One region of the Streptomyces sp. NPDC053426 genome, then DNA from elsewhere that is predicted to be linked to it. Evidence: riboswitches for the same ligand, from Rfam matches in the RefSeq annotation. Region 1 holds a riboswitch; each other region holds the start of a gene.
The links. A riboswitch is a leader RNA that binds a small molecule or an ion and turns the genes downstream of it on or off. The one in region 1 is predicted to bind cobalamin.

Region 1 (10,033 bases):
GCCGCGCGCCGCGCACGCGGACGCGGGGTGAGCACGGGGGACGTCGCCACCGTGTCCCAGTCGGCCGTGCGGTCGCACCAGCGGTTCAGGAGGGTCCGGTCGTGGCCCACGGCCAGCAGGCCCGCGCCGGTCGAGGCGCGGTAGGCCTCGACGACCCCGACCAGCGCGGCCGTGGTCGACGCGTCCAGCATGGCCGTCATCTCGTCGCAGATCAGCCAGCGGGGGCGCAGCACCAGCGCGCGGGCGAGGCAGGCGCGCTGGAGCTGGCCGTCGCTGACCTCGTGGGGGCGGCGGGTGAGCAGGTCGGGGGTCAGGCCGACGGTCTCGGCGAGTTCGGCCACCCGGCCGGGGACGGACGGGCGGCGGCCCGTGGCGCGCAGGGGTTCCGCGATCAGGTCGGCCAGGCGCAGACGCGGGTCGGCGGAGAGGCGGGGCTGCTGGAAGACGACGCCGACGGCGGTGCGCAGCTCGCGCGGTGCGCGGTGGCGCCAGCGGCGTACGGGGGCGCCGTCGAGGACGACTTCCCCGGCGTCCGGGCGGTGCAGGAGGGCGGCGACCCTCGCGAGGGTGGACTTGCCGCAGCCGCTGGGGCCGAGCAGGCCGACGGACTCGCCGGGGGTGACGGTGAGGGTGGCGTCCCGTACGGCGGGGGCCCCTCGGTCGTATCCGGCGGTGATGGCGCGTAGTTCAAGCACGGATGTCCTCGGGAGTGGGTGCCGGGGCCGGGTGGTGGCAGGCGACCGACCCGGTGAAGGGCGGGAGGGTCGCGCAGGTGTCCGTGGCGCGGTCGCAGCGGGGGGCGAAGGCGCAGCCGTCGGGGAGGGCTCCGAGTTCGGGGGGCAGTCCGGGGACGGGGGTGAAGGACCGGTCCGGGAGTGCCTCCAACAGGCCCCGGCTGTAGGGGTGGCGGGGGCCCGGTGTGCCGAAGAAGGCGCTCGCTTCGGTCAGTTCGACGATACGGCCCGCGTACATGACGGCCACCCGGTCGGCGACGCGTTCCGCCGCCGCGAGGTCGTGGGTGATCATCAGCAGCGCCCGGTCGCCGTCGGCGTCGACGTGGCGGCGCAGTTCGTCGACGGTGCGGTCCACCAGGTCGCGGTCCAGCCCTGTGGTGGGTTCGTCGGCCAGCAGGAGGGGTGCCCCGCCCACCAGGGCGAGGGCGGTGGCGGCGCGCTGGGCGAGTCCGCCGGAGAGTTCGTGGGGGTGGCGGTCGAGGTGGCCCGGCGGGAACCCGGCGCGTTCGGCGGCCTGTTCGGCCGCGGTGCGCAGGGCCGTGCGGCCCCGGACGCCGGTGAGCTGGGCGACCGTCTCCTCCAGTTGGGAGCGGATGGTGCGTACGGGGGTGAGGTGGGCGGCCGGGCTCTGCGGGATGAGGCCGATGCGGCGGCCCCGCACGGTGCGGGCGAGGGTGCGTTCGTCGGCGGTCAGCAGGTCCAGTTCGCCGAGCAGCGCGCTGCCGGCGGTCTGGGCGTTGGCGGGGAGCAGGCCGAGGAGGGCGGAGGCGAGGACGGACTTGCCGCAGCCGCTCTCGCCGATCAGGGCGAGGCACTCACCGGGCGCCACGTCGAAGTGGGCGTCGGTGACGGCGGCGATCCGGCGCCCGCCCGGCAGCAGGAAGCGCACGGACAGTCCTCGGACCGACAGCACGGGGGGTCGCTCGGTCGTCACAGCGTCAGCTCCGATCGGCGCCGGGGGTTGATCCGCTCCCGCCAGACACCGGCGAGGCCGGCGACGGCGAGGGTGGGGATGATCAGGAACAGGCCGGGGAAGAGGGTCGGCCACCACTGTCCGGCGAGCAGGGAGCCGCGGGCGCCCTGGATGAGGGTGCCGAGGCTGGCGGTGTGGGTGGGCAGGCCGAGGCCGAGGAAGGACAGGGCCGACTCGTGCCACATGGCGTGCGGCACCATGAGGACGGCGGCGAGGCCGGCCTGGGGCAGCACACCGGGCAGCAGGTGCCGTACGACGACCCGCCACCGGGAGGCTCCGCCGGAGACGGCCGCGTCGATGTAGGGGCGGGAGCGCAGCGAGAGGACCTCGGCGCGGACGATCCGGGCGGTGGACAGCCAGTGGGTGAGGCCGACGGAGATCACCACCGGCCAGACGCCCGGCCGGAACATGGCGACGATGAAGACGCCGAGCAGCAGGTGCGGCACGGAGGAGAAGGTGTCGACCAGGCGCATGACCGCGCGGTCGACCCAGCCGCCGAGCGCGCCGGCGGTGGCGCCGACGGCGGTGCCGATCACGGTGGCGGCGAGGGCGGCCACCACGCCCACCAGCAGCGACACCCTGAGCCCGTAGACGCAGCGCAGCAGCAGGTCGCGGCCCACGTCGTCGGTGCCGAAGGGGTGGGACCAGGACGGCGGCAGGAGTTTGGCGGCGAGGTCGACGGCCTGCTGGTCGAGCCGGACCAGCGGCGGTACGAGGAGCACCGCGAGGACCGTCACGGCGACCAGGGTCGCGGAGACGCGCAGGCGGAGGGTGTGGGTGGAGCGGCGGGCGGTGCCGTGTGCGCGCCACACCGTCTTCGTCACGGCGGGGGTGGTGTCAGCCATGGGGGTCACATCTCATTCAGCTTCACCCTCGGGTCGATCAGTCCGTAGAGCAGGTCGGAGAGGAGGTTTCCGGCGAGGACGGCGGCGGTGGCGAGGGTGGTCAGCGCGGCCAGCAGCGGGAAGTCGACGGAGGTGGCCGCCTCGACGGTGGCCGCGGCGATGCCCGGCCAGCTGAACACGGTCTCCACCAGCAGGGCGCCGGTGATGAGTTCGGGGACGCGGGAGCCGATCAGGGTGAGCACGGGCAGCAGTCCGGAGCGCAGGGCGTGGCCGAGCAGGACGGTGCGTTCGCTCAGGCCGCGGGCGCGGGCGCCGCGCACGGGGTCCTCCGCGAGGGCGTCGCCGACGCCCTGACGGACGTAGAGCGTGAACCAGGGCAGTTGGGAGACGGCGAGGACGCCGGCGGGCAGGACCAGGTGGCTCGCGACCTGGCCGAAGGTGACCTGTTCGCTGCCGGTGTCGGTGAGGCCGCCGGCCGGGAGGACGTCCAGGTGGAGGGCGAACAGCCAGACGGCGAGCAGGGCGGTCCAGAAGACCGGGGCGGCCTCCAGGGCGTACGCGAGGGAGGTGACCGTACGGTCGAGGAGCGAGCCGGGGCGGCGGGCGGCGAGGACGCCGAGCACGGTGCCGAGCAGGACGGCGGCGGCGAACGCGACGGCGCACAGCAGGGCCGACCAGACCAGGCGTTCGCCGATCACCTCGGCCACGGGCTGGCGCATCACGGTGGACTGGCCGAGGTCGCCGCCGAACGCGGAGGTCAGCCAGTCCCACCAGCGGGCGGTGAACGGCCGGTCCACGCCGAGGTTCTCCCGCAGCCGGTCCAGGGTCTCCTGGTCGGCGCCGAGCGCGGCGGTGCCGGCGTACGCCTTGACGGGGTCGAAGGGGGAGGCGGCGGCGACGGCGAACACGCCGAAGGTGACGACGAGCAGCACCGGCACGGCGAACAGGGCCCGCCGTGCCGTGAGCCTGGTCATCTCTCCCCAGGGAAGGGCGGTCATGCCGTGGGCTGCCAGTCCTCGACGTTCCACCAGGGGCCGCTGGCGAAGCCGTGCTCGTGGGGTTCGGTCTGGGTGGTGAGGCCCTTCCAGCAGTCGGCGAGGACGTACATGTGGTCGATGTGGGTGAGGAAGGTGTAGCCGGGGTCCTTCACCAGTTCGCGCTGGAGGGTGTCGTAGGCGGCCTTGCGGTCCTTCGGGTCCTGGCTGCGGCGGCCGGCGTCGAGGGCCTCGTCGACGGCCGGGTTGTCGTACAGGGCCATGTTGTTGAAGCCGTCTCCGGCGAGGGAGGAGTGCAGGAGCGTGTAGAGGCCGAAGTCGGGGTCGCCGGTGCTGCCAAATCCGGCGAGGACGGCGTCCTGGTTCATCCGGGGTTCGATGACCTCCCAGGTGGCGCTCTCCACCTCGACGTCGATGCCGGCCTTCTTGGCGTCGGAGGCGTAGGCGAGGGCGTGGTCCTGGCGGACCTTGTCGCCGGAGGGGTAGTAGAGGGTGAAGCGGGCGGCGCGGCCGTCCTTGGCGCGGATGCCGTCCTCGCCGGCCTTCCAGCCGACCTCGTCGAGGATGCTCTCGGCCTCGTCGAGGTCCTGGGGGCGGTCGACGCCCTCGGCGTACCAGGGGTCGTCGATGGGCAGCGGGCCGTAGGCGGGGCGGCCGGCGCCGTCGAGGATCTTGTCGACCATGGCCCGGCGGTCCACGGCCAGGTCGAGGGCGCGGCGGATCGCGGTGTCCCCGGCGACGGGGTTGCCGGTGGGGAGGCTGACGGCGCGGAAGTCGTACGACGTCGCCCGGTACGTCTTCTTGCCGTCGTCGTTCTTGAAGGTGGCGGCGAGGTTGGGCGGGAGGGTCGCGCCGTCGAGGTCGCCGGAGCGCAGCCGGGTGGCGCGGACGTCGTCGTCGGCGATGATCGCCATGGTGAGCTTTTTCACCTTCGGAGCGCCGCCCCAGTAGTCCGGATTGGCCTTGAAGGTGAGCTTTTCGCCCTTGCTCCAGCCGGTGAGGACGTACGGTCCGGTGCCGATCGGCTCGGTGTTGAAGGAGCCGGTGTTGGGGTCCTGTCCGCCCGCGACGTGCTCGGGGACGACGGGCAGCACCGTGCGGGCGGCGAAGGCCGCGTAGGGGTAGTCGAGGGTGAAGACGACCTTGTCGTCGCCGTCGGCCCGGACCTCCTTGACGGCGTCCAGTTCGCTCTTGGCGGTGTTGTTGGTCTTCTCGTCCAGCACGGTGTCGTACGTGAAGACCACGTCGTCGGCGGTCAGCGGCTCGCCGTCGCTGAACTTCACGCCGTCGCGCAGGGTGTACGTGTAGGTGCGGCCGCCGTCGGTGACCTCGGGGAGCGCCTTCGCCAGGGCGGGCTTCAGCTTCATGTCGGCGTCGCGGGCGAGGAGTCCGTCGAAGATCTTGGAGTTGCCGTCCTTGCCGTAGCCGAGCAGGGGGCTGAGCGTGTCCGGTTCGGACGGGACCCCGATCACGACGGATCCGGCGGACGCTCCGCCGTCCGCGCCGCCGTCGCCCGGCGCCGAGCAGGCGGCGACCGCACCGGCCATCGCGACCACGGCGGCGGTACCCCGTATTCGTCGGGTCGTCATCGAACCTCACATCCCTGTTGCCTGGAAATCGTTGTTGCATATTAATTGCAGCAAGGTACTGCCCAGGACGGCGGCCCCCCACTCCCCCGCCCCGACGGACGGCGCCGCTCGTGTCAAGTGCGCAGGTGTGCGCCGGGGTGCGAGCCATCGGGCGCCGTCCGCGCGCCCCCTGTGGCCGCTTGTCACCGGACCGGAACGGGCACTACTGTCACCACGCCTTGGTGACGGGAAATCGGTGCGATACCGGTGCGGCCCTCGCCACTGTGATCGGGAAGTCCGGCTCCGGCCCTCACGGGCAGCCACTGGGTTCTTCGGGACCCGGGAAGGCGGAGCACGGGCGGTGGTACCCGTCAGCCAGGAGACCGGCCAAGGCACGTCAACCATCCACGAGGTGCTGGAGAGGGTCTGCTGAGCCATGCACATAGCCGAGGGTTTTCTGCCACCGGCGCACGCGGTCGCCTGGGGCGTCGCGTCGGCGCCGTTCGTCGTCCACGGAGCCCGGTCGCTCATCCGTGAGGTACGGGAACATCCCGAGAGCACGCTGCTGCTCGGCGCGTCGGGAGCGTTCACGTTCGTCCTGTCCGCGCTGAAACTGCCGTCGGTCACCGGAAGTTGCTCCCACCCCACCGGCACGGGACTCGGCGCGATCCTGTTCCGGCCGCCGGTCATGGCGGTGCTGGGCACCATCACCCTGCTGTTCCAGGCGCTGCTGCTCGCCCACGGCGGGCTGACCACACTGGGCGCCAACGTCTTCTCGATGGCGGTCGTCGGCCCCTGGGCCGGGTACGGCGTCTACCGGCTGCTGCGCCGGTACGACGTGCCGCTGATGGTGGCGGTGTTCTCCGGCGCGTTCGTCGCCGACCTGTCGACGTACTGCGTGACGAGCGTGCAGCTGGCGCTCGCCTTCCCCGACCCGGGGAGCGGATTCGCGGGCGCGCTGGGCAAGTTCGGCTCCATCTTCGCCGTGACGCAGATCCCGCTCGCGGTGAGCGAGGGGCTGCTGACCGTGCTGGTGATGCGCATGCTGGTGCAGTCGAGCAAGGGGGAACTGACGCGGCTCGGGGTGCTGGTGACGTCGGCGGCCGGGCGGAAGACGGCGAAGTCGTCCGACTCGGCGGAGGCGGTGGCCCGATGAGCCGCAACGCGAAGATCAACACGCTGCTGCTGGTGCTGGTGGCCGCACTCGCCGTGCTCCCGCTGGTGTTCGGGCTCGGCGACCACAAGGAGGAGCCGTTCACCGGCGCGGACGCCGAGGCCGAGACGGCGATCACCGAGATCGACCCGGACTACGAACCGTGGTTCTCCCCGCTGTACGAACCGCCGTCCGGCGAGATCGAGTCGGCGCTGTTCGCCCTCCAGGCGGCGATCGGCGCGGGCGTCCTCACGTACTACTTCGGGCTGCGGCGCGGGCGGCGGCAGGGGGAGGCGCGGGCGCTGGCGCGACTGCGGGCCGAGGCGGGCGCGGACGCCGGTGACGAGGCCGCCGGTGACGAGGCCGCTTCCGAACGACGACGGGTCTGACGGCCCGTGCTGCCGATCGACGCGGCGGCGCACAGCAGTCGCTGGCGCCGCCGCCATCCCGTGGACAAGGCCGTACTGGGGCTGGGGCTCACCCTGCTCGCCGTCTCGCTGCCGCCGTGGCCGGGCGCGGTCCTGGTGCTGGTGACGGCGCTCGTGGTGCTGCTCGGCCCGGCGGGGGTGCCGGCGCGGCGGCTGTGGCGGGCGTACCGGGTGCCGCTGGGCTTCTGCGTCACCGGGGCGCTGACGCTGCTGGTGCGGGTGGGCGGACCGGGCGGGTTCCTGTCCTGGGCCGAGGACGGGCCGCTGCGTGCCGGGGAGTTGATGCTGCGCACCTCGGCGGCCTCGCTGGGCGTGCTGCTGTTCGCCTTCACCACGCCCATGTCGGATCTGCTGCCGCGTCTGGTGCGGGCCGGGGTGCCGGCGCCGCTCGTGGACGTGGCGCTGGTGACGTACCGGATGAGCTTCCTGCTGCTGGACTCGGTGCGCCGCGTCGGACAGGCGCAGGCGGCCCGGCTCGGGCACACCACCCGCGCGGCGACCTGGCGGTCCCTCGGCGGACTCGGCGCGACCGCGTTCGTCCGCTCCTTCGACCGGGCGGCGCGCCTGCAGACCGGGCTCGCCGGACGCGGCTACGACGGCACCCTGCGCGTGCTGGTGCCCGAGGCCCGCGTCTCCGCCCGGTTCACGACGCTGAGCGTGGCGCTCCTCGCGGCGCTGGCCGCCCTCACCTTCGTACTGGAAAGGCCACTGTCGTGAACGAGTCCGTGCTGGTCGCCCTGCGGGGCGCGTCGTTCGCGTACGAGGACGGCCCGCCCGTGCTCAGCGGCCTGGACTTCGAGGTGCGCGAGGGGCGCGCGTTGGCGCTGCTGGGGCGCAACGGCAGCGGGAAGACGACGCTGATGCGGCTGCTCAGCGGCGGACTGCGCCCGGACGGGGGCGAGTTGACCGTCGGGGGGCGGCCGGTCCGCTACGACCGCAAGGGCCTGACGGCGCTGCGCACCACCGTGCAACTGGTGGTGCAGGACCCCGACGACCAGTTGTTCGCGGCGTCGGTCGGCCAGGACGTGTCGTTCGGGCCGCTCAACCTCGGCCTGCCCGACGCGGAGGTACGCGCCCGGGTGGCGGAGTCGCTCGCCGCGCTGGACATCACCGCCCTCGCCGACCGTCCCACCCACCTGCTGTCCTACGGGCAGCGCAAGCGGACGGCCATCGCGGGCGCGGTCGCCATGCGGCCCCGCGTCCTGATCCTCGACGAACCGACGGCGGGCCTGGACCCCGACGGCCAGGAACGCCTCCTCTCGACCCTCGACGGCCTGCGCGAGAACGGCACGACGGTCGTCATGGCCACCCACGACGTGGACCTCGCCCTGCGCTGGGCCGACGACGCGGCCCTGCTCACCCCGACCGGCGCGCACACCGGCCCGGCGGCCGGCGTGCTGGCCCGCACGGAACTCCTCGCGGCGGCGGGGCTGCGGCTGCCCTGGGGCGTCGCGGCGGCCCGGCTGCTGCGCGCGTACGGGCGGTTGGCGGACACCGACGCCGGTCCCCGCACGGCGGAGGAACTGGTGGCCGCCCTGACGGACGGATGAGCCCGTCGGCCCGCGAGGGCACCGTCCGCCGGACGGCGCCCTCGCCCGCTCGTGGTGTCTAGGCCACGGAGCGGAAGGCGGGCAGATAGCCGCCCGACTGACCGGCGGCCTTCGGGTGGTAGGAGTTGACGACCGGGAGCGTCACGCTGTGCAGCCAGGCGTCGCCCGAGCAGAGCTCGTGTCCGGTGAACTCGTCCACCACCGACGAGAAGGTGAAGCCCGCGTCGGCCGCCCGCTTCGCCGTCACGCCGTTCAGCACGTCCGCGGCGTTGTTGATCGCGCCGCGTTCGGTCTCACTGAGTCCCGCGATGCAGCTGCCCGACAGCTTGTAGAAACGCGGGTAGCCGAGCACCACCACGTGCGCCCGCGGGGAGCGGGACCGGATGCCGGAGTACAGCGTGTCGAGCTTGCCCGGCAGGGAGCTCTGCATCTGCGAGATCGCGGTGTTCACCCGGGAGACGCAGGCGGCCTCGCTCTGCAGCACACAGGTCGTCATGACGTCCGCGAAGCCGACGTCGTTGCCGCCCGCGGTGACGCTGACCAGCGTGGTGGACGAGGACAGCGCGCCCAGTTGGCCGGAGGACACGGTGGACGTCGTGGCGCCCGAGCAGGCCACGAAGCGGAACGAGGACGGGGAGTTGGCGTTCGCCCACAGGTGCGGGTACGCCTTGGTGCTGCGCTTGCAGTCACCGCTTTCCGAGGTGTAGCTCCCGGCGCCCGCACCGGAGGAGTAGGAGTCACCGAGGGCCACGTAGTTGTCGCCGGCGGCCGAGGCCGGCTGAGCCATACCGAGCACGGTCACGGCACCCATCGCGAGGGTCGCCAGGGATGCCGGAAGAGAACGTACTGACACGTGACAGTCCGCCCTTCACAGGTGAGGGTCACATGGATGGTTGATGGAGCAACCACGGTTGTAGCAGGCCCGTATACCGCTCGGTAACACCCGGGAAAGAAGTCATCCGTAATGCCCGAATGATCGTTCACCCCTGTCGGCTCCGCGCGTAGATAAACCTTCGATCGGCCCTCGACGGAGTGAAATTCAGGGGTGCTTCAGGGGTTCGTGTCCTCCCTCCGGCGGGCCGCCGGGCCGTCGGGGCGGGCCACCAGGTGACGGGGGTCCGCCGCGCGGGTGATGGCCGACTCGACGGCGGCGATGCGGTCGCCGAGGAGGGCGAGTGCGGCCACCGCCCGGGTCAGCGCGTCCTCGTCGGGGCCGACCGGGGTCAGGGTGCGGACATGGGCGGCCTTCACCTCCGCCCAGCGCCGAGACAGATCAGGGGTGAGTGTCCCGCGCAGTTCGGCGAGTTTCAGGAGGTTGGACTCGGCGCCCGTGGTGAGGGTCTGGGCCTCGGCCGTGTAGTGGTCGTCGATGACGGCGGTCAGTTCGGCGGCGTTCATGACGGGCTGGATCCGCTGGGCGATCTTGTTCATGTTGCGGTAGGAGCCCTGGAGGCGGAACGGCGGCTCGGTGCGGGCGTCGTCGGACTGGGCGGCGGAGGCGATGTACGCCGCGTTGACGGTGAGGACGGTCCGGCGGGCGGTGAGCAGGTGGCGCAACACCGCCAGGACGCGGTCCAGTTCGGTGGGGGCGTAGGGGTGGGTGAGGCGGTCGGCGCGGGCGGTGGGGTCGTTCTCGGCGAGGCGGATCAGCAGGTCGAGGTCGGCGCGGTCGCGGCCGGCGAGCGGGGCGAGCACCGGGTTGGCGGTGAGGGCGTTCTCCACGAAACTGAGCGCGAACACGTCCTCCTTGCCGGTGAGGACGTCGCCGAGGTTCCACACGTCGGCGC
Region 2 (10,033 bases), on a different contig from region 1:
AACGAGAACTCGACGTCGTACAGCGGCTTCGGGCCCACGGGCTACCCGGCGACGATCACCGATGCCCTGACCAACGAGACGCTGTTCGAGTACGACGACCGCGGCAACGTCACCAAGGTGACCGACCCCAACGAGAAGGCGACGACCCAGAAGTACGACACCTTCGGCCGTCCGCTCGCCAGCACGACGCCCAAGGAGCAGGACAAGGGCGTCCTGGTCACCGTCCCGGCCCCGGAGTACGACGCCAACGACAACGTCACCAAGTCGACGGTCCCCAACGGCGCCGTCTCCACGGCGGTCTACGACGCGGCCGACCAGGTCACCTCGGCCACCGCGCCCAAGGACACCAGCACGTCGGCCGAACGCAAGTCGGCCTACACCTACGACAAGGTCGGCAACCTCAAGACCACAACAGAGCCCAAGGGCACGCTGACCACCACCGACACCACCGACTACGTCACCACCCAGCACTACGACGCGATCTACCAGCTCACCTCGGTCGTCAACGCCGCGGGTGACAAGATCTCCTACGAGTACGACAACGTCGGCAACCTGGTCACGGTCGTCGACCCCAAGAAGAACGCGACCGCCGGCACCACCGACTACACCACCAAGACCGCCTACGACCTGAACCACCGGGTCACCAAGGTCACCGACGCGGCCGGGAAGACCACCGAGCGGACCTACGACAAGGACTCGCTGGTCGTCTCCACCACGGACGCCGAGAACAACACCACGACCGTCTCCTACGACGAGCGCGGCAAGGTCTCCGCGATCAAGGTCCCGCACTCGGGCACCACGTCGATCACCTACCGGACGACGAAGTACGAGTACGACGAGGTCGGCAACCGCACCAAGCTGATCACGCCGCGTGCCGTCGCGGCCGGGACGACCACGGCGTTCACCCAGCGCACCGAGTACGACGCGCTGAACCGCCCGGTCAAGCAGTACCAGCCCTACGATCCGGCGGACACCCGCCACAACGACCCGAACGTCTACACCGAGACGGTGTACGACGCGGTCGGCCGGGTGGCGAAGACCTCGCTGCCGCCGTCCGACGGGCAGACGGTCCGCAACGACACCACCTACAGCTACTTCGACAACGGCTGGGTGCGGTCGACCACGGACCCGTGGGACATCGTCACGACGTACGACTACAACGACCTCGGCAAGCAGACGGCCAGGACGCTGACCTCGGCGGGCGGTTCCTCGGACCGCACCATGAGCTGGACGTACTACCCCGACGGCAAGCTCAAGTCGAAGTCGGACGACGGTGTTCCGGTCGGCAGGAGCGTCGTCCTCGTCGACAACTCCGACACCCAGAACACCTCCTCCACCGGCACCTGGACGAAGGGGGACCGCACCGGCCAGCAGGGCTACGACCACGTCACCCACGCGGCGGGCACCGGCACCGACGCCTTCACCTGGACGCTCAACGTCCCCAAGGACGGCACCTACACCGCGTACGTGAAGTACCCGGAGGTGACGGGCGCCGCGACCACGGCCAAGTACACGCTCACCCACGGCACCACCACCGAACCGTCGGTGACCAAGGACCAGACCGCGAACCCGCGGACCTGGGTGCAGTTGGGCTCGTACAGCCTCAAGCAGGGCGAGGACACCGAGCTGAAGCTGGACCAGAACAGCGGCGGCGTCGCCGTCGCCGACGCGGTCAAGCTGGTCCGCGACACCAGCGGTGAGACCGACGACGAGAAGAAGACCTTCGCCTACGCCTACGACGTCAACGGCAACCTGACCTCGATCGACGACACCTCGTCCGGGGCCAGGATCGACGCCTACTCGGTCGCCTACACCGGCCTCAACCAGGTCCAGAAGGTCACCGAGGCGCTCGCCGGGCAGGAGAAGAAGGCCACCTCGTACACCTACGACGCCAACGGCCAGCCGGAGACGGTCACCCACCCCGACCAGTTCTCCCGGTACACCTACGACCTGCGCGAGCTGGTCAAGACGGTGTCGGTCGGCAAGTCGGCGACGGACGCCGACCCGAAGGTGACCTCGTACACCTACACCGACCGCGGCCAGAAACTGAAGGAGACCAAGGCCAACGGCAACACGGTCGACTACACCTACTACCTCGACGGCTCGCTGAAGACCTCGGTGGAGAACAAGGGCAACGGCACCCTCGTCGCCTCGCACACCTACGCCTACGACGCCAACGGCAACAAGGCGCAGGACGTGGCCGAGAAGATGAACGCCGACAACCACACGGCGTACCTGTCCTCCACCACCGACTACACCTACGACCCGGCCGACCGGCTGCGGGAGTCGGTGAAGACCGGAAACGGCGCCGCCACCGAGACCTACGTCCACGACGACAACGCCAACGTCATCCGGCAGACGGTCAAGGGCAAGGAGACCGTCTACGGCTACGACCGCAACCGGCTGCTGACCGCCAGCACCGGTGGCGTCACCGCCGACTACAACTACGACCCCTTCGGCCGTCAGGAGTCGGTCACCTCCGACGGTGAGATCGTCGAGCGGAGCGTGTACGACGGCTTCGACCACGTCGTGGAGTCCCAGAAGATGGACGACACCGGCGCGCTGAAGTCGACGAAGTACACCTTCGACCCGCTGGACCGCACCGCGTCGAAGACGACGGACGGCAAGACCACCGACTTCGCGTACCTGGGCCTGTCGACCGAGGTCCTGGACGAGAAGGTCGCGGGCGAGCTGACCAAGTCCTACCAGTACAGCCCGTGGGGCGAGCGCCTGTCGCAGGTCAAGCACAACGGCGACGGCACGACCGAGGACGGCTACTACGGCTACAACAGCCACACCGACGTCGAGACCCTGACCGACGACACCGGCAACACCAAGGCCACCTACGGCTACACCGCCTACGGCGCGGACGACGACTCCGAGTTCACCGGCGTCGACAAGCCCAGCGCCACCGATCCCACCAAGGAGGCGTACAACCCCTACCGCTACAACGCCAAGCGCTGGGACGCCCACTCCGGCACCTACGACATGGGCTTCCGGAACTACGACCCGGGGCTCAACCGCTTCACGACCCGGGACATGTACAACGGCGCCCTCGCCGACATGGGTCTCGGTACCGATCTGATGACCGGTAACCGCTACGCGTTCGGCGGCGGCAACCCGTCCACGTTCATCGAGTACGACGGCCACCGCCCGGTCGAGTGCAACGAGTCCGGGTACAGCTGCCGGATGAACAGCGCGGGCGGCTGGGACATCGACTACGTCGAGCCGAGCGCCGATCTGGACCCGGCCCCCGGGACGGACTCCTACGGCGGAAGCGAGGCCGACGCGCAGAAGCTGAGCAGCCAGACCGTCGCCTGGGGCCTCGCCTACGCGAAGAAGTACGGTGTCGACGAGCAACTGGTCGTCGCCCTGCTCATGCAGGAGCAGCCGTTCTACACGACGTGGCCGGAGGGCCTGGACGAGATGGCGAAGTGGGGGGTCTCCACTGGCGGCGCGTGGACCGCGAGGCTCATCGACAGGGACCCCAGCTCCGGCTCCGTGCAGATGAAGGCGGCGACCGCTCGCCAGACGCTGATCGACGCCGGTTACGATGAATTCGAGGGCACATCGCTCGATGCCATCCGTCACGCGCTGAATGTGAACGAGGAGTTCGCCGTCTCCGTCGCGGTCCTGAAACTGAAGGTGGACACCACCAGGGGCAGCAACGCCAAGCAGGCGTATCTTGGCTACTCGCTCAGCGACGACGAGGCGGCCCGTCTGCGCGTCCCGGGTGACAACCTGGCGCAGAGCAGCTCGATCATCTCCAGGAGATCGGCGCGGTTCGACGCGAACATGGCCTACCTGTCCGGAACCGGGCAGTCCATGTCCGACCTGTTCGGGCTGTCGTCGCTGCCGGCCACTCAGTACGGGGATCCGGGCGGCTTCTGCTCCAACGTCGTGAGGAACTGTGGATGATCCTGCAATGGACAAGAACGCTCCGCCTGACGGGAGCGGCCGTGGCCGTCGTCGTGTTGGCGGCCGGGTGGATTCTCATCCGTGAGTGGATGCAGCTGCCCGGTGTGCCGGACGACGTGGTCGAGTCCGCCGCTTCCGGGAATGTGCGCATCCTGGCCGAAGGGCACTCCTCGAACCCGGGGAACGACTGGGAGGAATCGCTCGCCCTCCTTGCCGTCTCCCCGGTGTCCGCGGACGGCGATCCCGTCGAGGACATCGCCAAGTCCCTCCGGTCGGCGGGCTGGAGCACGCGAGCGGGCGGAGTCGGTCCGCTGCTCTTGTCCGGGGACACTCCGGCGGAACATCCCGAATACGGGGTGACGGTGCAGAGCTACGAGGACTTCCCCTGCCTCGCTCGACCCGAGGTCTGTGAGGAGTTCGAGAGCGCGGCGGAAGACGGCGACGAGAACCTGTTCGTGGCCACCTTCATGCCGTACGTCTGAGAGTCCCGTCCACAGTACCGACGAGGGGCCCCGGTCAGCCTGGCGCTGACCGGGCCCCCTCCGCGGTCCACCGGAACTCCTCCAGGGCCGTCGAGTGTGAGACATGGCACCTCCGGGGTGTCCGAGTGCACCGGTGTGCGGGTGTGCGCCCGGATTCGCGCCCCTGATGCCCGCTTGTCACCACCCCCGGGGGCCGATTACTGTCACCACGCCTTGGTGAACGGGAAATCCGGTGTGATGCCGGTGCGGCCCTCGCCACTGTGATCGGGAAGTCCGGCTCCAGCCCTTACGGGCAGCCACTGGGTCCTTCGGGACCCGGGAAGGCGGGGCACGGGCGGTGGTACCCGTCAGCCAGGAGACCGGCCAAGGCGCGTCAACCATCCACGAGGTGCTGGAGAGGGTCTGCTGAGCCATGCACATAGCCGAGGGTTTCCTGCCTCCGGCGCACGCGATCGCCTGGGGTGCCGCGTCCGCTGATGGCGGTCCTCGGCACCATCACGCTGCTGTTCCAGGCGCTGCTGCTGGCGCACGGCGGGCTGACCACGCTCGGCGCCAACGTCTTCTCCATGGCGATCGTCGGCCCCTGGGCCGGATACGGGGTCTACCGGCTGCTGCGCCGGTACGACGTGCCGCTGATGGGCGCCGTCTTCGGCGGCGCGTTCGTCGCCGACCTGTCCACGTACTGCGTCACCAGCGTCCAGCTGGCGCTGGCGTTCCCCGACCCGGGCAGCGGGTTCCTGGGCGCGCTCGGCAAGTTCGGCGCCATCTTCGCCGTCACGCAGATCCCGCTCGCGGTGAGCGAGGGCCTGCTGACGGTGCTGGTGATGCGGCTGCTGGTGCAGTCCAGCAAGGGGGAGCTGACCCGGCTCGGGGTGCTGCTGGCGAAGCCCGCGAAGCGTGCGGCGGTGGCCCGGTGAAGCGCAACACGAAGATCAATCTGCTGCTGCTCGCGGTGGCTGCGCTGGCGGTGCTGCCGCTGGCGCTCGGTCTGGGCGACCACAAGGAGGAGCCGTTCACCGGCGCCGACGGCGAGGCGGAGACGGCGATCGTCGAGAACGAGCCGGACTACGAGCCCTGGTTCTCGCCGCTGTACGAACCGCCGTCCGGGGAGATCGAGTCGGGGCTGTTCTCCCTCCAGGCGGCGATCGGCGCGGGCGTCCTCGCCTACTACTTCGGCCTGCGCCGGGGCAGGCGGCAGGGCGAGGAACGGGCCCGCGCGGCGGCCTCGGCCGATGCCGGGGAACCCGCCAAGGGCCCGGCAACGGACGGGGACTGACCTCCCGTGCTGCCCATCGACGCGGCGGCGCACGGCAGTCGCTGGCGCCGCCGCCATCCCGTGGACAAAGCCGTGCTCGGGCTCGGCCTGACCGTGCTCGCGATCTCGCTGCCGGCCTGGCCGGGCGCGGCGCTGGTGCTGGTGACGGCGCTGGTGCTGCTGCTCGGCCCGGCCGGGGTGCCGGGCCGGGGGCTGTGGCGGGCGTACAAGGTGCCGTTGGGTTTCTGCGTGACGGGCGCCGCGACGCTGCTGGTGCAGGTCGGCGGACCTGAGGGGTTCGTGTCGCTGGCCGACGACGGGCCGTCGCGCGCCGGGGAGTTGCTGCTGCGGACGTCGGCGGCGTCGCTCGGGGTGCTGCTGTTCGCGTTCACCACCCCGATGTCCGATCTGCTGCCGCGCCTGGTGCGCGCCGGGGTGCCCGCGCCCGTGGTCGACGTCGCCCTGGTGACGTACCGGATGAGCTTCCTGCTGCTCGACTCGGTGCGCCGCATCCGGGCGGCGCAGGCCGCGCGGCTCGGGCACACCACCCGGGCCGCGGCCTGGCGGTCCCTGGCGGGGCTCGGCGCGACCGCGTTCGTGCGGGCCTTCGACCGGGCGGCCCGGCTGCAGGCGGGGTTCGCCGGGCGTGGCTACGACGGCTCCCTGCGCGTGTTGCTGCCCGAGGCCCGGGTCTCCGTCCGGTTCACCGGGGCGAGCCTCGCCCTGCTGGCGGCGCTGGCCGCCCTCACCCTCGTACTCGAAAGGCCGCTGACATGAGCGAGCCCGCACTGGTCTCCCTGCGGGGTGCGTCCTTCGCCTACGAGGACGGGCCGACCGTCCTCAGCGGCCTCGACTTCGACGCCCACGAGGGGCGCGCGCTCGCGCTGCTCGGCCGCAACGGCAGCGGCAAGACCACGCTGATGCGGCTCTTGCCGTAGGAGGCGAGGGCCATGACCTTGTACTCGTCGCTGCTGCGCAGGAAGCCCAGGTGCTCGGTCAGCTCCTCGTAGACCAGGCCGAGGGAGTCGGGCAGCGACTGGGCGGCCAGGGTGCGGAGCCTGCCGTCGTGGTAGCGCCCGGCGAGGTGGGAGGCGGCCTCGCCGCGGCCGTCGAGGACGAGGACGGCGCTGTCGGGGTGCGGTGCGGCGGGCCCGGCGGAGGCGGCGTGCGCCACGTGCACTTTCGCAACAGACCCTAAAGGGTGTTGCACAAGGCTGCGTTTGGGCAGGTCAGGGTCCTGATCGCAGTCTTCTGGTCATGATGTGAGTGCGAGGTTGTGCATGTGGGCGACGGCCTGGACGGCGTGGTGGAGGCCGTCGCCGTGCTGTCGGCAGTCGCGGAGGATCTTGTAGTTCTTCATGCGGCCGATCACATGCTCCACTCGGGCACGCACCTTGCGGTGGGCGGCATTGTCGTCCTCCTCGCCCGGCAGCAGGGGCCGGTGAGGGCGTTTGCGGTGCGGCACGACCATCCCGCAGTTGAGGTAGGCGCCATCGCCCAGGACGGTCACGTCATGGCAGTGTTCGGCGAGGCCGGAAGCGCGCCAGGCGTGGACGTCCGCGGTGGTGCCCGGTGCCGGCCGGGCCGCTGCGATCACGAGACGGGTGTCGGCATCGACGATGACCTGCACGTTCGCGGAGAAGCGGTAGTTGCGGCTGGACGCGCCGACCTTGCGGTCGCGGACCGGGACCAGGGTGCCGTCCACGATCCACAACCGGTCCGCCGCATCGGCCGGACGCGAGACGGGCTCGATCGCCAGCAGCGGCCCGAGACGTTGGATCACCCGGCACACGGTGGACGAGGACACTCCGAACAGCGGTCCCAGTTGCCGCATGGTCAGGTTCGTCCGGTAGTAGACCGCGACCAGCAGCACTCGCTCGGCCAGCGGCAGGCTCCACGGCCGGCCCTGCATCGTGCCGTTGCCGCCCCGCTCCCGCACTGCCTTGAGCAATCGCGAAAACTGCGTCACCCGCAGCCCCGTGAACGTCTCCACCCATACCCGCTCGACCCTCAACACCCCAGCCATGCAAGGAAGATGCCCAGTTCACAGCCTTGTGCAACACCCTTTACAGAAGGCTTAGTCTTGGGCATTTTCCCTGTATGGGTGGGGTGTTGAGGGCTGAGCCGGTGTGGGTGGAGACGTTCACGGGCTTGCGAATCGACCGGTTCGTGAAGCTGGTGAAGGTGGTCCGGGAGCGGGGCGGGAACGGTCCGGGCGGCGGTCGGCCGTGGCGTCTGCCGCTGGCGGATCGGGTGCTGCTGGTGGCCGTGTACTACCGCACCAACCTCACGATGCGGCAGCTCGCCCCGCTCTTCGGGATCTCCCCGGCCACCGTCTGTCGGGTGATCCAGCGTCTGCGGCCGTTACTGGCGTTGGAGCCGGCGCCGCAGCCGATCGCCGATGTGGATCGGTTGTGGATCGTGGACGGAACCTTGATCCCGGTCCGGGACCGCACGGTCGGTGCTTCGTCGAGGAACTACCGGTTCTCGGCGAATGTGCAGGTCATCATCGACGCGGACAGCCGCCTGGTCGTCGCGAGCGCCCGCCCGGCGCCGGGCAACAAGGCCGACGCCCACGTCTGGCGGGACTCGGACCTGCCGGCCACGGCGGTCGGGACAACGGTCCTCGCGGACGGCGCCTACCTGGGCACCGGATTGATCGTCCCGCACCGCAGAAGGGCCGGCCGGCCCCTCCTGCGCGGCCAGGAGGAGGACAACGCGGAACACCGCCGGGTCCGGGCCCGCGTCGAGCACACCTTCGCCCGCATGAAGAACTGGAAGATCCTCCGCGACTGCCGCCAGAAAGGAGACGGCCTTCACCACGCCGTCCAGGCCGTCGCCACCATGCACAACCTCGCCATGACACGGTGAAACAGCAGGTCAGACACCACTGCGACCTGCCTGGCACCGACCTTCTGCAACAACCTTTAGGGGACGTTTGCGTGTCGCCACACCGTAGGAATCCGCAGGTCAGGCGCACATGTGGCGGGGCAACATAGTTCGGGGGTCGGCTATGCGTGCGGCCACCATGCCGGCTCATGGAAAGCCGGTTCAGGGGATCGATGATGATCGAACCGAGTGTCGTCCGGGACGCGTGGTTCAGGGTGATTTGACGGTGCCGTGCTGACTCCCGTGCTGGTTTGGTGCTGACCAAGAGGGCGTTAAGTTCCGTTTCCGGTGATGTGGTGTCACCCGTTCGTGGGTGATTGGGCGGTCCTACGCTCTTACGGGTCGTGCCGCACCGCCTTCTGGAAGGGGGTGTAGGCGGCCGGGGCCAGGCTCATCGCCGTACCCGGATGGCCGTTGCCGACCTTCCGTACGGCATCGGCGGCCAGGACGCGTGCGGTGTCCACCGCCCGCTGGTCCAGCTCGGTCCACTCGAGGGCTGTGGTGGTCGGTTCGGTGCTCACCCGGTCAGGCCCTTTCCGGCGAAGGGCGGGCGGCCACCTCGCCGTAGGCGGCGAGGAGCATGGCCGGGTCGGGGCCTTCGAGGACGGTCGGCTTGGCCAGTCCGTCGAGGACGATGAAGCGCAGCAGGTCCCCGCGGGACTTCTTGTCGACCCGCATGGCCTGCAGCAGCTTGGGCCACTGGTCGTAGCGGTAGCTCAGCGGCAGGCCCACCGACCGCAGGATGCTGCGGTGGCGGTCGGCGGTGGCGTCGTCCAGGTGGCCCGCCAGCCGGCCCAGCGCGGCGGCGAAGTGCATGCCGACCGAGACGGCCGCGCCGTGCCGCCACTGGTAGCGCTCGTTCTTCTCGATGGCGTGGCCCAGGGTGTGGCCGTAGTTGAGGATCTCCCGCAGCCCGGCCTCCTTCAGGTCCGAGGAGACCACCCGCGCCTTCACCCGGATCGACCGCTCGATCAGCTCCGCGGTGTGCGGGCCGGCCGCCGAGCGCGCCGCCCGCGGGTCGGACTCGATCAGGTCCAGGATCACCGGGTCGGCGATGAAACCGGCCTTGACGACCTCCGCCAGCCCCGACACGTAGTCGTTGACCGGCAGTGACTCCAGCGCCGCCAGGTCGCACAGCACCCCGGCCGGCGGGTGGAAGGCGCCCACCAGGTTCTTGCCCTCGGTGGTGTTGATGCCGGTCTTGCCGCCCACCGCGGCGTCCACCATCGCCAGCACCGTGGTCGGGATCGCGATCCACCGCACCCCGCGCAGCCATGTCGCCGCCACGAACCCCGCCAGATCCGTGGTCGCCCCGCCGCCCACACCCACGATCACATCGGTGCGGGTGAACCCGGACTGCCCCAGCGCCTTCCAGCAGTACGCGGCGACCTCGGCGGTCTTGGCCTCCTCCGCGTTCGGCACCTGGATCGCGACGGCCTCGAAACCCTGCTCCGCCAGGTCCGCCCGCAACGCCTCACCGGTCTCGGCC
Region 3 (10,033 bases), on a different contig from region 1:
GTGTGGCCGTCTTGCTCCAGTCTCTCGGCTCCGTATTCCCGGACCGTGTCGAGCAGTCGATAGCGGTACTCGACGACGCCTTCCACTCGCTGCACCACCGACTTGTCCACCAGGGCACCGAGGAGGTCGAGTACGTCCCGCCCTTCCAACTCGCCTCCCGACCCGACTTCCTCGGCAGCCGCCAGGGTGAAGCCTCCGGCGAACACCGAGAGCCTTGCCCAGAGTTCCCGTTCGGCTGCCGAACACAGGCTGTGGCTCCACTCGATCGTGGTGCGCAGGGTGTGGTGGCGGGCCTGTGCGGTCCGCACTCCGGCAAGGAGCCGGAACCGGTCGTCGAGACGTCCAAGGATCTGTTCGAGGGGCATGGTCCTCAGCCGCACGGCGGCCAGTTCGATGGCCAGGGGAATGCCGTCCAGGCGCCGGCAGAGAGCGATGACTTCGGACCGGTTCTCCGCGGTGAGCGCGAAGGACGGCAGGGCGGCCTTGGCCCGGGCGACGAACAGGGCCAGCGCGTCGTTGTCGTGTTCGTCGGCGTCCGTGTCCGGGCTGGGCATCGGCGGGATCGGCAGGACGAACTCGCCGGGCAGGGCGACGGGTTGCCTGCTGGTCAGCAGGAACACCAGCCCCGACGAGTGGCTCAGAAGGATGTCGACGAACACGGCCATCGCCTCGACCAAGTGCTCGCAGGTGTCCAGCACCAGCAGGGCCTGCTTGTCCGAGAAGTGGTCGATCAGCTGATCCATCGGCTCCGTCGAGGCGACCTCCGGCAGGCCGACGGCGGAGGCCACCGTGTTGGGCAGAAACTCGGCGTCCCGCAGTCCGCTCAGTTCGGCGATGCTGACGCCGTCGGGAAAGTCGACGGCCATCTGGTGGGCGGCCCGAATCGCAACCCGGGTCTTGCCCACACCGCCGAGCCCGGTGAGGGTCACCACCCGGGCCTCCGTCGCCGCCCTGCGGACGGCCTCCAACTCGGAGGCGCGGCCGATGAACCCGGTTGTCTCGTTCCGGGCGCCGACTCGAGCCCACTTCCACTGCGTCACGAATTCCTCCCTCTGCGTAACCAAGAGCATCGCACGCAACGAGCGACCGACGTACCGGAGTTGCGGACGCGGACCACGTGTGCGGTCAAGCGTTCGCCCCCTCGTGGCCCGGCATGCAGGCGGCCACCGCGGCCGACGCTCGACCTGCCTAGGTGCACCTACGTGCCGCCCCACCCGTACGTATCTCCTCCCGCGCAGATACCGATCTTGCGCGGGACTCACATGGGCGGCAGGTGGCACAGGGCATAGTCGTCGGTGCCGCAGGGCCCGGCGGCACGCGGCGATTCGGCATCCCTGATGCGCTTCGCCCTGTTCCGATCCGGCACCGCCTACCCGAAAGCGAACCCACGTGACCAATCTCGCCGCCTTGTTGCTGGAAGCGGCCGTACGATTCCCACTCCGATCTGCTGTCCGGCTGCGGGAGACGATCCTGAGCTACGCCGAGCTGAACGAGCTGAGTGCCCGGGTGGCGGGCGGGCTGTCCGCCCACGGCGTGCGTGCGGGTGACCGGGTGGGGATGATGGTGCCGTACGCTCCGGCCTTTCCCGTTCTCTACTTCGGTGCTCTGCGTGTCGGGGCGATCGTCCTGCCGATGTACCCCCGTACCGAGTCGGCCGCGGCACGGCCTCGCGGAGACGCCCGCGGTGCGCGACTGGTCTTCACGTCTCACGACACCACGCAGGTCGACGGCGTCGAGACGGGCGACACGACCGCCGTCCCGGTCGGCCCCGACTTCCTCACCCAGATGGGACTCTGGCCCCAGGCCCAGGACGTGGTGAGCCGCGCCGACGAGGACCTCGCGGTCGTGGTTCCCGCCGAGGGCCCGGCGAACAGCCCCCACAGCCTGGCACTCAGCCATGGCACCTTGCGTGAACACGCGGTCGTGGCTGCCCGAAGGGCGTTGGAGCAGACGTTCACACCTGGCACGTCCGAGTTCCCGGGCAGCGGCCAGTCCCACGGCCTCAACGCCGTGATGCTCGCCGGAGCCTGCCTGGCCTTTGATCACGCGAGTACCGCGCCGGTCTCACGCGCCCTGCCAGGAAGACGCATGCCGGCCGACACCGCTCTCCCGGACGGGACCGCTGACAGTACCGGGTAGAAAGCCGTCGTCGCCCGGGGTGGCGTCCTCGGACACGGTGATCGACTCCCTGATCGTCCGCCGTCGGCCGGGCATCACGGCAGCGCGCACGCGGTCAACAGGCCACCGGCGGGGTCCTGGTAACGCTCTCTCGCAGCGCGGCCTCGTGGCCCGTCGACGGTGGAAGGCGCGCTGAACCGGGCAGCATGAACCCGCCGCGTTCTTCCCGAGCGGTACGACGGCCTGTACACCCCCCCCGCGAAGGGACTCGGCATGACTCTCGGAAAACTGTGCGCGCTCCTTGTCGCGCCGCTGATGCTGATTGTCGGGTTCGGGGCATCGTTCGCCGGAGCGTTCGCGCTGATCGCCGGGCTGCTGGCCGGCTCCGAAGACGGACCTCCGACATGTGACGGCAAGGTCATGCGCCCCGGCGACCAGTGCATGGTCAGCATCAACGGGCAGCGCTCATCGGCCGGTTACGACGAGATGATACGACGCCGCGAAGATACGCCGCGTAACTCGCTGATCCTTGGAAGTTCCTGCCTCGGCGGCGGCGTGGTGCTGTTGCTCGGCGGCTGGGGAATCGTGCGCCGGATGGGATCGAGTGACAACTGGTGAGCCCATGACAGCCTTGCTTCGGTGCGGGCGCCAAGGCCGTCGGGCTCTGGAAGCGGGTCAGCGGGGCACGTCCACACGCTGTGCGCCGACGACCGACAGCGGTTACGGGGCTCTCTCCGCTCGGAAGCCGGGGGTGACCGTGCAGATCACGACTCGCTGGTCCTGATCGGTGATGTCCGGGACGGCAGTCGAGCGTGAGGGGACCGATCACGGGGTGCCGAACGGTCTTGCGTGGGGCAGGTTCGGCCGACAGGTCGTGGGCCGCCCACAACCGGGCGAACTCCTCACCGCCGCCGGGACCTTCGATGCTCACGCGATTCACGTCTCCGGCTGAGACGGCCACCGCTCCCCGCTGCGGAACAAGCGCTCCAGGAAGGGCGACTGAGAGGGTGTCGACGGTGCGGGCGCGCCGTCCCCGCGTGCCACGGGCGGCCTTCTCCCGGTGCACGAGGTGGCATAGCGCCATGTCATTCGCACCATGGCGTGGTCGGACAGGTCATGGGGCGCAGCCGTTCGGCCAAGGGCCGCCGGACCGCAGGTGGATGCGCACTCGGTGGTCCCGCTCGGTGTCCGAGGTCCCCCGGCTCCAGGGCGCGTCCACGGCACGCGGCCGCGACCCGGAGCCGGGGATGCCGCCCGGCTCGGTCAGCCGGTGTGGACCTTCAGAGCGGAGCGGACGGCGGATTCCAGAGCGCCCTCGATCCAGGCCGGCTTGATCGAGGTGTGATCCCCCGCGAAGTGCAGGGGTCCTTCGGAGGTGGGGATGTCGGGAAACAGCTCCGTGTGCTGGCCGGGGAAGAGCACGGACGCCTCTCCGTAGGCGTAGTGGTCCCGCGTCCACGACTGGGTCCGGCATTTGCCGGTGAAGAACACCTCGCAGCGGCGGCCGAAGACCGCCTGCACTCCGGCGAGGGCGCGCAGACAGCGCTCCTCGTCGGCGTAGGCGTCCCACTTGAGGGCGTCGTCGGACCAGCTGTAGGAGGCGAGCACGATGCCGCCGTCGCTGCCTTCCATGGGCTGGGCGTGCTCGAAGTACATGAAGCGGTTGGCGTTGTCGCTGACGGCGCCGCCACCGCGGACGTGGGCGGCCTCGACCTCACCCTCCATGGCGGGCCTGAAGGCGGTGAAGCAGTGCTTGTAGTCATCGGGGATCGTCACCCCCAGGTCCTTCACCGACTTGTGGGCACCGAGATATCCGGCGTCCCTGACCTTGCCCGCCCGATACTTCTCGTAGAGGCCGTCCTCGATCGTGTCGAGGGCCCGCTTCCACTGTGCCTCCGTGAACTCCCACCAGCGCCGCGAGAATTCGAGCAGCACCTTGGTCGCGGAGTCGTAGTGCAACTCCGTGATGGCCCGGCGCTTGCCGTACGACAGCGGGGGGTCGAACGCGACGTGCCGCAGTCCGGAGAAGGGCACGGTGATGATCGCCTCGTCGCCCTCGAAGACCTCCGTGGTGCCGCCCTTACCCGTCTGGCAGTCCTCCGAGACGGTGTGCACCCGCACTTTGCCGCCCGCCCGTTCGACGCGTACGGCGCGCCGGTCGAGCCGTACCTTTCCCTTCACGGGCGCGTACAGCGCGTCGGCGAGCAGCGCGGTCCCGCCCTTGATCTCCCAGAACTTGGTCCCCGGGGAGATCAGTGCGCTGGACAGGAAGCTGTGCAGGAAGGAGAGGTGCAACCGCGAGGTGAGGTTCTGGACGGTGCCGACCAGGTCGATGGTGTGGGTGTCGAGCCCCGCGGCTTCGGTGAGGTAGCGGTACATGGACCAGTGTCCGTACCTCTCGAGCACCTCGGCCCACCCGTCGACAAGGGCGGTCCCCTCCTTGCCCCGGACGAGTCGGTGTACGGGTTCGAGCGCGTCGGCGAGGATGGCGGCGGCGGTCTTCTTCCGGTGCGCGCCGGTGACGTTGAAGGTGTCGTTGACCCTTTCCGGGTTCTTCTCGTAGTCGGCCCGGCGCTCATGGATGCCGTTGACGTGCATCCAGGTGCGATTGGTCTTCGTCGCCGGGTCGTCCGGGTCGACGTCCACCAGGTAGAACTCCTGGCGGGGAAGGTCGAACTTCTTCAGCAGGGCCATCAGGAGCGGGTGACTGTCCGGCAGCCGCATGGCACCGGCCTCGGCGTACTGCCGGGGATCGGCGAACGGCTGCGCGCCGTTCTCATGGCCGCCCTTGCGGAAGGTCTTGACCCGGCCGCCGACCCGGTTACCGTTGGCCTCGATCACGACGACGTCGTGGCCCGCCCGGTTGAGCAGGTCGGCGGCGAGCAGGCCGGCCGGCCCCGCCCCGACGACCAGTACCCGCTTGGTGGCCTTCCCCCTGCCGGTCGGCAGACCGTTGTCGACGATCTTCACGTAGGCCGGGACCAGGGGCTTGTCGTGTTCGTCGTGGACCACGACGGCGCGGGCGACCGTCCGGTACGCCTTCGGATCGGTGCCGGGCGGGGCCGCACCCGGCTTGACGGCGGGCGCGGTGGCGGGACTGAGCGCGGTCGCGGGGGTGGCGGAGGCCGCGGTGAGCCCGACCGCGAGCGCCGAGGCGCCGGTCGCCGTGACCACGGTGCGCCGGGAGGGAGCGGCGTCCTGGTGTGTCGACGGAGTGCTCACGTCTGAGGTGTTCGCGTTCTGAGTGTTCATCGCGCATCACTCTTGGTGCGCGAGCGGCACTCGGGGTAGCGCCTTCACACGGACGTGCCGCTCAAACCACCCGAACGGGTCTGCGGTCCGTGCCCATGTTCACCAGGGACCCGGGCGACCGGGCCCGTCGGCGGAACTCGGCGACGGCGCTTTCGTGTTCGGGGCATCTCCCGGCGTGACCGAGCGGGGCGGTGGAGACGTCGACGCGCGGCTCCGTAGTGCGGTGGCGGCGTGCGACGGCTTTCGGCGAGGTCGGTGAACCCCACCGCGCAGGAACGAGCGACCGGAGGCCGGCAGTCGTCCCGTCCGCCGGCCCGCGGGGCGAAGAAGTCGCCGAGGTCCGCCACGTCGTGCAGGGCGGCGGTGACGGACGCCGCCGAGGCAGGGGCTTCGTGCACGGTTCCTGTCTCCTTCCGACTCTCCGTCCGTACGGTCAGGGAGCCGTACGCCGTCGTGGCGGCGTGATGACGTACAGGTCGAGGACGTCCGGCGAAGGTGCCACGCCCGGTCCGCCCGCGCGTGCCCAGGCGGCGACGTCCTCGGTCGCGTCCGGGTCGTTGACCAGTCCGAGCCAGACGGGTCGGGCGCCTGCGGCCCTGCCCTCCGCGGAGGGCTGGACGACGATGACGTCGGCGTGTTCGCAGACGTCGAGGCAGGCGGACACCCGCACCGGCACCTGAGCGCGCAGACGTGCCGTCCGGGCCGCGTGGTCGGCTCCGGTCACTTCGGGGCTGCCGCAGCAGCAGTCGCGGCACCCGACGACGCGGCACGGCACGGGGCCGGCCGCCGCTTCGGTCCTCGCGTCGTCCGTCGTCCGTCGTTCGTCCGGTCGGCGTCGCGGGCATGCGGTGCCGTCCCTCTCTCCGGGGAGATCCGCCCCGGTGGTCCGTCGAGGAGGCGACCGCGTGAGTCTCCTGGCTCTCGGGTCGATGCTCGTCCCGGCCTTCCCACCCGTTGCCGGGCAGTGGCCTGTCGGGAAGCGCTCGCCGATCACAGTGGCGGGACCGCGCCGGATTCAGACCGGCTTCCTCGTTCCGCCGCCGCCTTGTCGCCGGACACCATCCCCTCCCGGGACACCGTCCCGCCCGCCCGGTGCCGACCGTCAGTCCGTCTCCTGGGCGTGGGGGGCCGTCGCGGGCGGATGGGCCGGACGGTCCCGTCCGCCGTCACGGCCCGACACCACCACGACGACCAGCCCTACGACGACGGCCCCGACCGCGACCCGTCCTGCCGCCCGCACCCACCACCCCGGACGGGCCGCTCCCCCGCCGGGGGAGCCCAGCCGTCCGGCCCGCCGGGCAGGTCTCAGCAGACGCAGCAACAGCAGCGCGGCGACCGGGAGTTGCAGTAGCCACAGCACGGTGCGCGGCCACTCCCCGTACCAGACGTTGGTTCCGTACAGGAGCGTGTGCCACACGCTCAGCACGTAGACGACGATCACGAAACGGTGCAGCCGTCGCCAGGTGTTCGCTCCGATGCGGTGCCGGACGTAGAACAGCAGCCCCAGCGGAATCGCCAGGTACAGGGCACCCTGCCCGATCGGGATGGCGACCTGGCCGGTCCCGGAGTCGTACCAGCCCGGCACGAAGGTGTCCGCGAAGGCCACCCACAGCCGTTCCGCCCAGTCCACCTTCGTCTCGTAGCGGACGAGTTCCGCCGCGAACATCAGCGCGTGGGCGAACATCAGCGCCGTCGTCGTCAGGCTCGTGGTGCGGTGCCAGCGCTCCAGCACCTGCCGGGAGACCGGCAGCCGGGCGGGGCGCGGCCCCGACAGCAGCAGACCGAGCATGACCGTGCCCCAGGCCCACAGCAGGCCCGACCACCCGAACGCCTGACTGAGCAGGTACATCCAGTAGGTGCCGGGGTCGTCCATGAACGGCATGACCGCGACCGTGTCCGACTCGCCGGACTCCATGCGCGCCCACAGGAGGGCGAACACGAGCGCCGTGACCACCATCGCCGCGGTGGCGTCGGGCAGGGCGGCCCGCAGGTCGCCGCGCAGCGCGACGCGGTCACCAGGGGGCCGTCGCCGTTCGGGCGGGGCTGCCGCCCCGTCTTCGTCCGGCCTCGCGTCTGACGTCATCAGGGGCCTCCGGGGCACGGGCCACCGCATAACGGTGCGCATGTGTCGTGAGGCAACGAGTCTGGCTGATGGGGCAGCGATCCCCAGAGGCGTTATCCGGCCAGAACCACCACGAGAACTGCGCGGGGCACACCTGGTTTCCGCCTCCCTCCACATTCAAGTCAACCGCCGGAGCCCCGCTGTCGCAGGAACACGAGCGCCTCCGCGCTGATACACGCAGCCGGTTCGCGCCTCCCGTCCGCACCGACGCCCGGTGGCGCGACGCAAGCGGGGACCCGGCGCGGATCCGGGGCTGTCCGCGGCGGTGAGCGGGAACGAAAGCCGTCGACCTGCCACCGCTCCCGCGTCCCGCGGGCTGTGCACGTGACCTCGTGGACCGGGTCGGCGGCATGGACGGTCGTACGTCGTGCGTGTGGCCGCGCCTCCTTCCCTGCCGGTGTCCGAGGACCGGGACGGAGGAGGAGTGTGTGCGTCACCCAGCCGGTTCTCTTCGGGCACACCGTCCCTGCCTGGGCCGACGCGCTGGCCGGTGGGCCGGGGCCGACGGCGCCGGGGCCCGGCATTCGCACCCGCCGGGGACACCATCCTTCGGGCCACACCGTGCCGGGTGTCTGCCACGGCGCTCCGGGCGAGCTGTACCGGGGCCCGTCGCGACCGGGCACCGAGCCTGAGATCGCGGTGGTGTCCTTTCCCGTGGACCGCCACACGCGCCGCCGCTCGGGGAGAAGCCGGTGCAGGCGGCCCGGCCCTTCCTGGACCGCTACGGCCTCGCCTCGCCCCCGGACGACCGGCGCAGCCACTCCGAACTGCCGGTGGACGCGGGTACCTGTCCTCCTTGAGAAGGAGTCGCACCCACCCGCTGGTCGTTCGACGGCGGAAGCGACAGCACCGGTCAGTGCTCAGCGGGCTCCCACCACATGAGATTGGCGGCTGCCCGGGCCACCGGCTCGATGATCTCCCATCCTTCGGCGATCAGCCCCTCGTCGATCCGCCAGATATCGACGACCGCGATCTCCGGCCCGCCGTCGGGGAGCCGCCGCCGCGAGTGCATCACGACGTGATCGCCGTCGGCCAGCAGGTGGTGGACGTCGACCCGCATATCGGCGAGCGGGGTGAGTGCCGCCTGTACGGCAGCGAGCCATTCCGCTCTGGTCGAGGAGGTCGAGTCCGGCCTGTGATGGACGAAGTCATCGCTCAGCGACCGTTCGAGCGCGTCGACGCCGCCCGTCTCGATCAGTTCCGCCAGTGCCCGTTGAACGACGCTCTTGTTGTCTGTGGTCATGGACGCAGTGTTTCCGCGGTCGCAACGGTTGTCGATGAAGTCGGATTTCATGGCGCGCGGCTCCACGATGAGTACCCTCGATGACGTGTATACGGTCGGGGAGTTGTTGCGGCAGTGGCGGCATCGCCGACGACTCAGCCAACTCGATCTTGCGATCGCGGCCGACGTCTCGGCTCGTCACGTGAGCCTGGTCGAGACGGGCAAGTCCAACCCGAGCGCCGACATGGTGCTCCGGCTCGCGGACCGGCTCGATGTGCCGTTGCGTGATCGCAACCGGCTGCTGCTCGCGGCCGGCTTCGCACCCCGGTACGCCGAGCGGTCCCTCGATGACGACGCGCTGTCGGCGGCCCGTGACGCGGTCGAGAGGGTGCTGCGCGCACATGAGCCGTACCCGGCGGTGGCCTTCGACCGCCGGTGGAACATCGTGCTGACCAACCGCGCGGTCGAGCCGTTCTTCGCGGACGTCGATCCCGACCTGCTACGGCCGCCGGTCAACCTGGTGCGGCTGGGACTGGACCCGCGCGGGCTCGCCCCTCTGGTCGTCAACCTGGACGACGTGCGTGTGGTGTTCCGCTCCCGTATCAGGCGTCAGCTCGCCGTCGCTCCCGACGCTGAGCTCACCGCGCTCTACGAGGAACTGCTGGAGCCCGATTCCGAGGACGCGCCGAGCCGATCGGTCGAATCCGATGTCCTGATCCCGATGATCCTTCGCTTCGACGGACGAGAGCTGCGGTTGTTCTCGACCATCACCACATTCGGCACCCCGATGGACATCACGCTCGACGAGGTCGCGATCGAGTCCTACTACCCGGCGGACGCGGAGAGCGCCACCTACTTCGAGGAGTCCGACGGTGGTGTTCGAGCAGCCGTCTGTCCCTGATCTCCTGCCGTGACGGTGGAGGGGGCGGTGCCGATGGTGTCGTTGATCGAGGAGCTGGAGGCCCGGGAGGCGGCTGCCGGGTGCGGGCCGCGCAAAACGAACCACGGCCGCTGGGCATCTCCCCACTTCGGCCATCACCGCTCAAGGGCACGCGGTGGGTTTCCTCGTCCTCCAGGACAAGGAGCCCTTTTCAACCTCGCGCCGAAGCTGCGAGGCGGAGCGCTCGGACGAAAACCCCTTGCGGCCGGGGGAGGCGATCGCCCTACGGTTGCTCCCCGTGACCATCGAGATGCCCTACCAGTCACTTCCGGTCGACCAGTCGGACGTGCGCTACGTCCATGGACCCGATTCCGCTCCACAGTTGGGCGTGCCCGCTGGTGAGACGGTCGCGTTCGAGTGGAGGGACAGCGAGGTCTAC

Region 2: it holds a riboswitch for cobalamin, as region 1 does, so the genes downstream of both, ACZ62B_RS02095 (energy-coupling factor ABC transporter permease) here and ACZ62B_RS13810 (energy-coupling factor ABC transporter permease) in region 1, are expected to answer to the same signal.
Region 3: it holds a riboswitch for cobalamin, as region 1 does, so the genes downstream of both, ACZ62B_RS01895 ((2Fe-2S) ferredoxin domain-containing protein) here and ACZ62B_RS13810 (energy-coupling factor ABC transporter permease) in region 1, are expected to answer to the same signal.

The regions. Positions count from the first base shown of each region.
Region 1 covers NZ_JBVJKE010000005.1:465,394-475,426, forward strand. The annotation lists gene ACZ62B_RS13780 (hypothetical protein) at 1-31, shown strand, start outside; gene ACZ62B_RS13785 (ABC transporter ATP-binding protein) at 1-695, opposite strand, end outside; gene ACZ62B_RS13790 (ABC transporter ATP-binding protein) at 688-1,668, opposite strand; gene ACZ62B_RS13795 (ABC transporter permease) at 1,665-2,552, opposite strand; gene ACZ62B_RS13800 (ABC transporter permease) at 2,558-3,526, opposite strand; gene ACZ62B_RS13805 (ABC transporter substrate-binding protein) at 3,547-5,136, opposite strand; cobalamin riboswitch at 5,339-5,521, shown strand; gene ACZ62B_RS13810 (energy-coupling factor ABC transporter permease) at 5,552-6,271, shown strand; gene ACZ62B_RS13815 (energy-coupling factor ABC transporter substrate-binding protein) at 6,268-6,657, shown strand; gene cbiQ (cobalt ECF transporter T component CbiQ) at 6,664-7,413, shown strand; gene ACZ62B_RS13825 (energy-coupling factor ABC transporter ATP-binding protein) at 7,410-8,246, shown strand; gene ACZ62B_RS13830 (SGNH/GDSL hydrolase family protein) at 8,305-9,099, opposite strand; gene ACZ62B_RS13835 (DNA repair ATPase) at 9,297-10,033, opposite strand, start outside.
Region 2 covers NZ_JBVJKE010000001.1:507,626-517,658, reverse strand. The annotation lists partial or broken gene ACZ62B_RS02105 (golvesin C-terminal-like domain-containing protein) at 1-3,918, shown strand, start outside; gene ACZ62B_RS02100 (hypothetical protein) at 3,915-4,400, shown strand; cobalamin riboswitch at 4,598-4,782, shown strand; partial or broken gene ACZ62B_RS02095 (energy-coupling factor ABC transporter permease) at 4,813-5,317, shown strand; gene ACZ62B_RS02090 (energy-coupling factor ABC transporter substrate-binding protein) at 5,314-5,676, shown strand; gene cbiQ (cobalt ECF transporter T component CbiQ) at 5,683-6,432, shown strand; partial or broken gene ACZ62B_RS02080 (ATP-binding cassette domain-containing protein) at 6,429-6,587, shown strand; partial or broken gene ACZ62B_RS02075 (carbamoyltransferase N-terminal domain-containing protein) at 6,578-6,832, opposite strand; gene ACZ62B_RS02070 (transposase family protein) at 6,911-7,681, opposite strand; gene ACZ62B_RS02065 (transposase) at 7,756-8,526, shown strand; partial or broken gene ACZ62B_RS02060 (hypothetical protein) at 8,883-9,065, opposite strand; gene aroB (3-dehydroquinate synthase) at 9,070-10,033, opposite strand, start outside.
Region 3 covers NZ_JBVJKE010000001.1:471,554-481,586, forward strand. The annotation lists gene ACZ62B_RS01870 (ATP-binding protein) at 1-1,040, opposite strand, end outside; gene ACZ62B_RS01875 (AMP-binding protein) at 1,390-2,139, shown strand; gene ACZ62B_RS01880 (hypothetical protein) at 2,392-2,736, shown strand; partial or broken gene ACZ62B_RS01885 (MmyB family transcriptional regulator) at 2,930-3,202, opposite strand; gene ACZ62B_RS01890 (flavin monoamine oxidase family protein) at 3,382-5,340, opposite strand; gene ACZ62B_RS01895 ((2Fe-2S) ferredoxin domain-containing protein) at 5,804-6,145, opposite strand; cobalamin riboswitch at 6,258-6,446, opposite strand; gene ACZ62B_RS01900 (ferric reductase-like transmembrane domain-containing protein) at 6,473-7,453, opposite strand; gene ACZ62B_RS01905 (nuclear transport factor 2 family protein) at 8,346-8,735, opposite strand; gene ACZ62B_RS01910 (helix-turn-helix domain-containing protein) at 8,821-9,615, shown strand; gene ACZ62B_RS01915 (alpha/beta hydrolase) at 9,893-10,033, shown strand, end outside.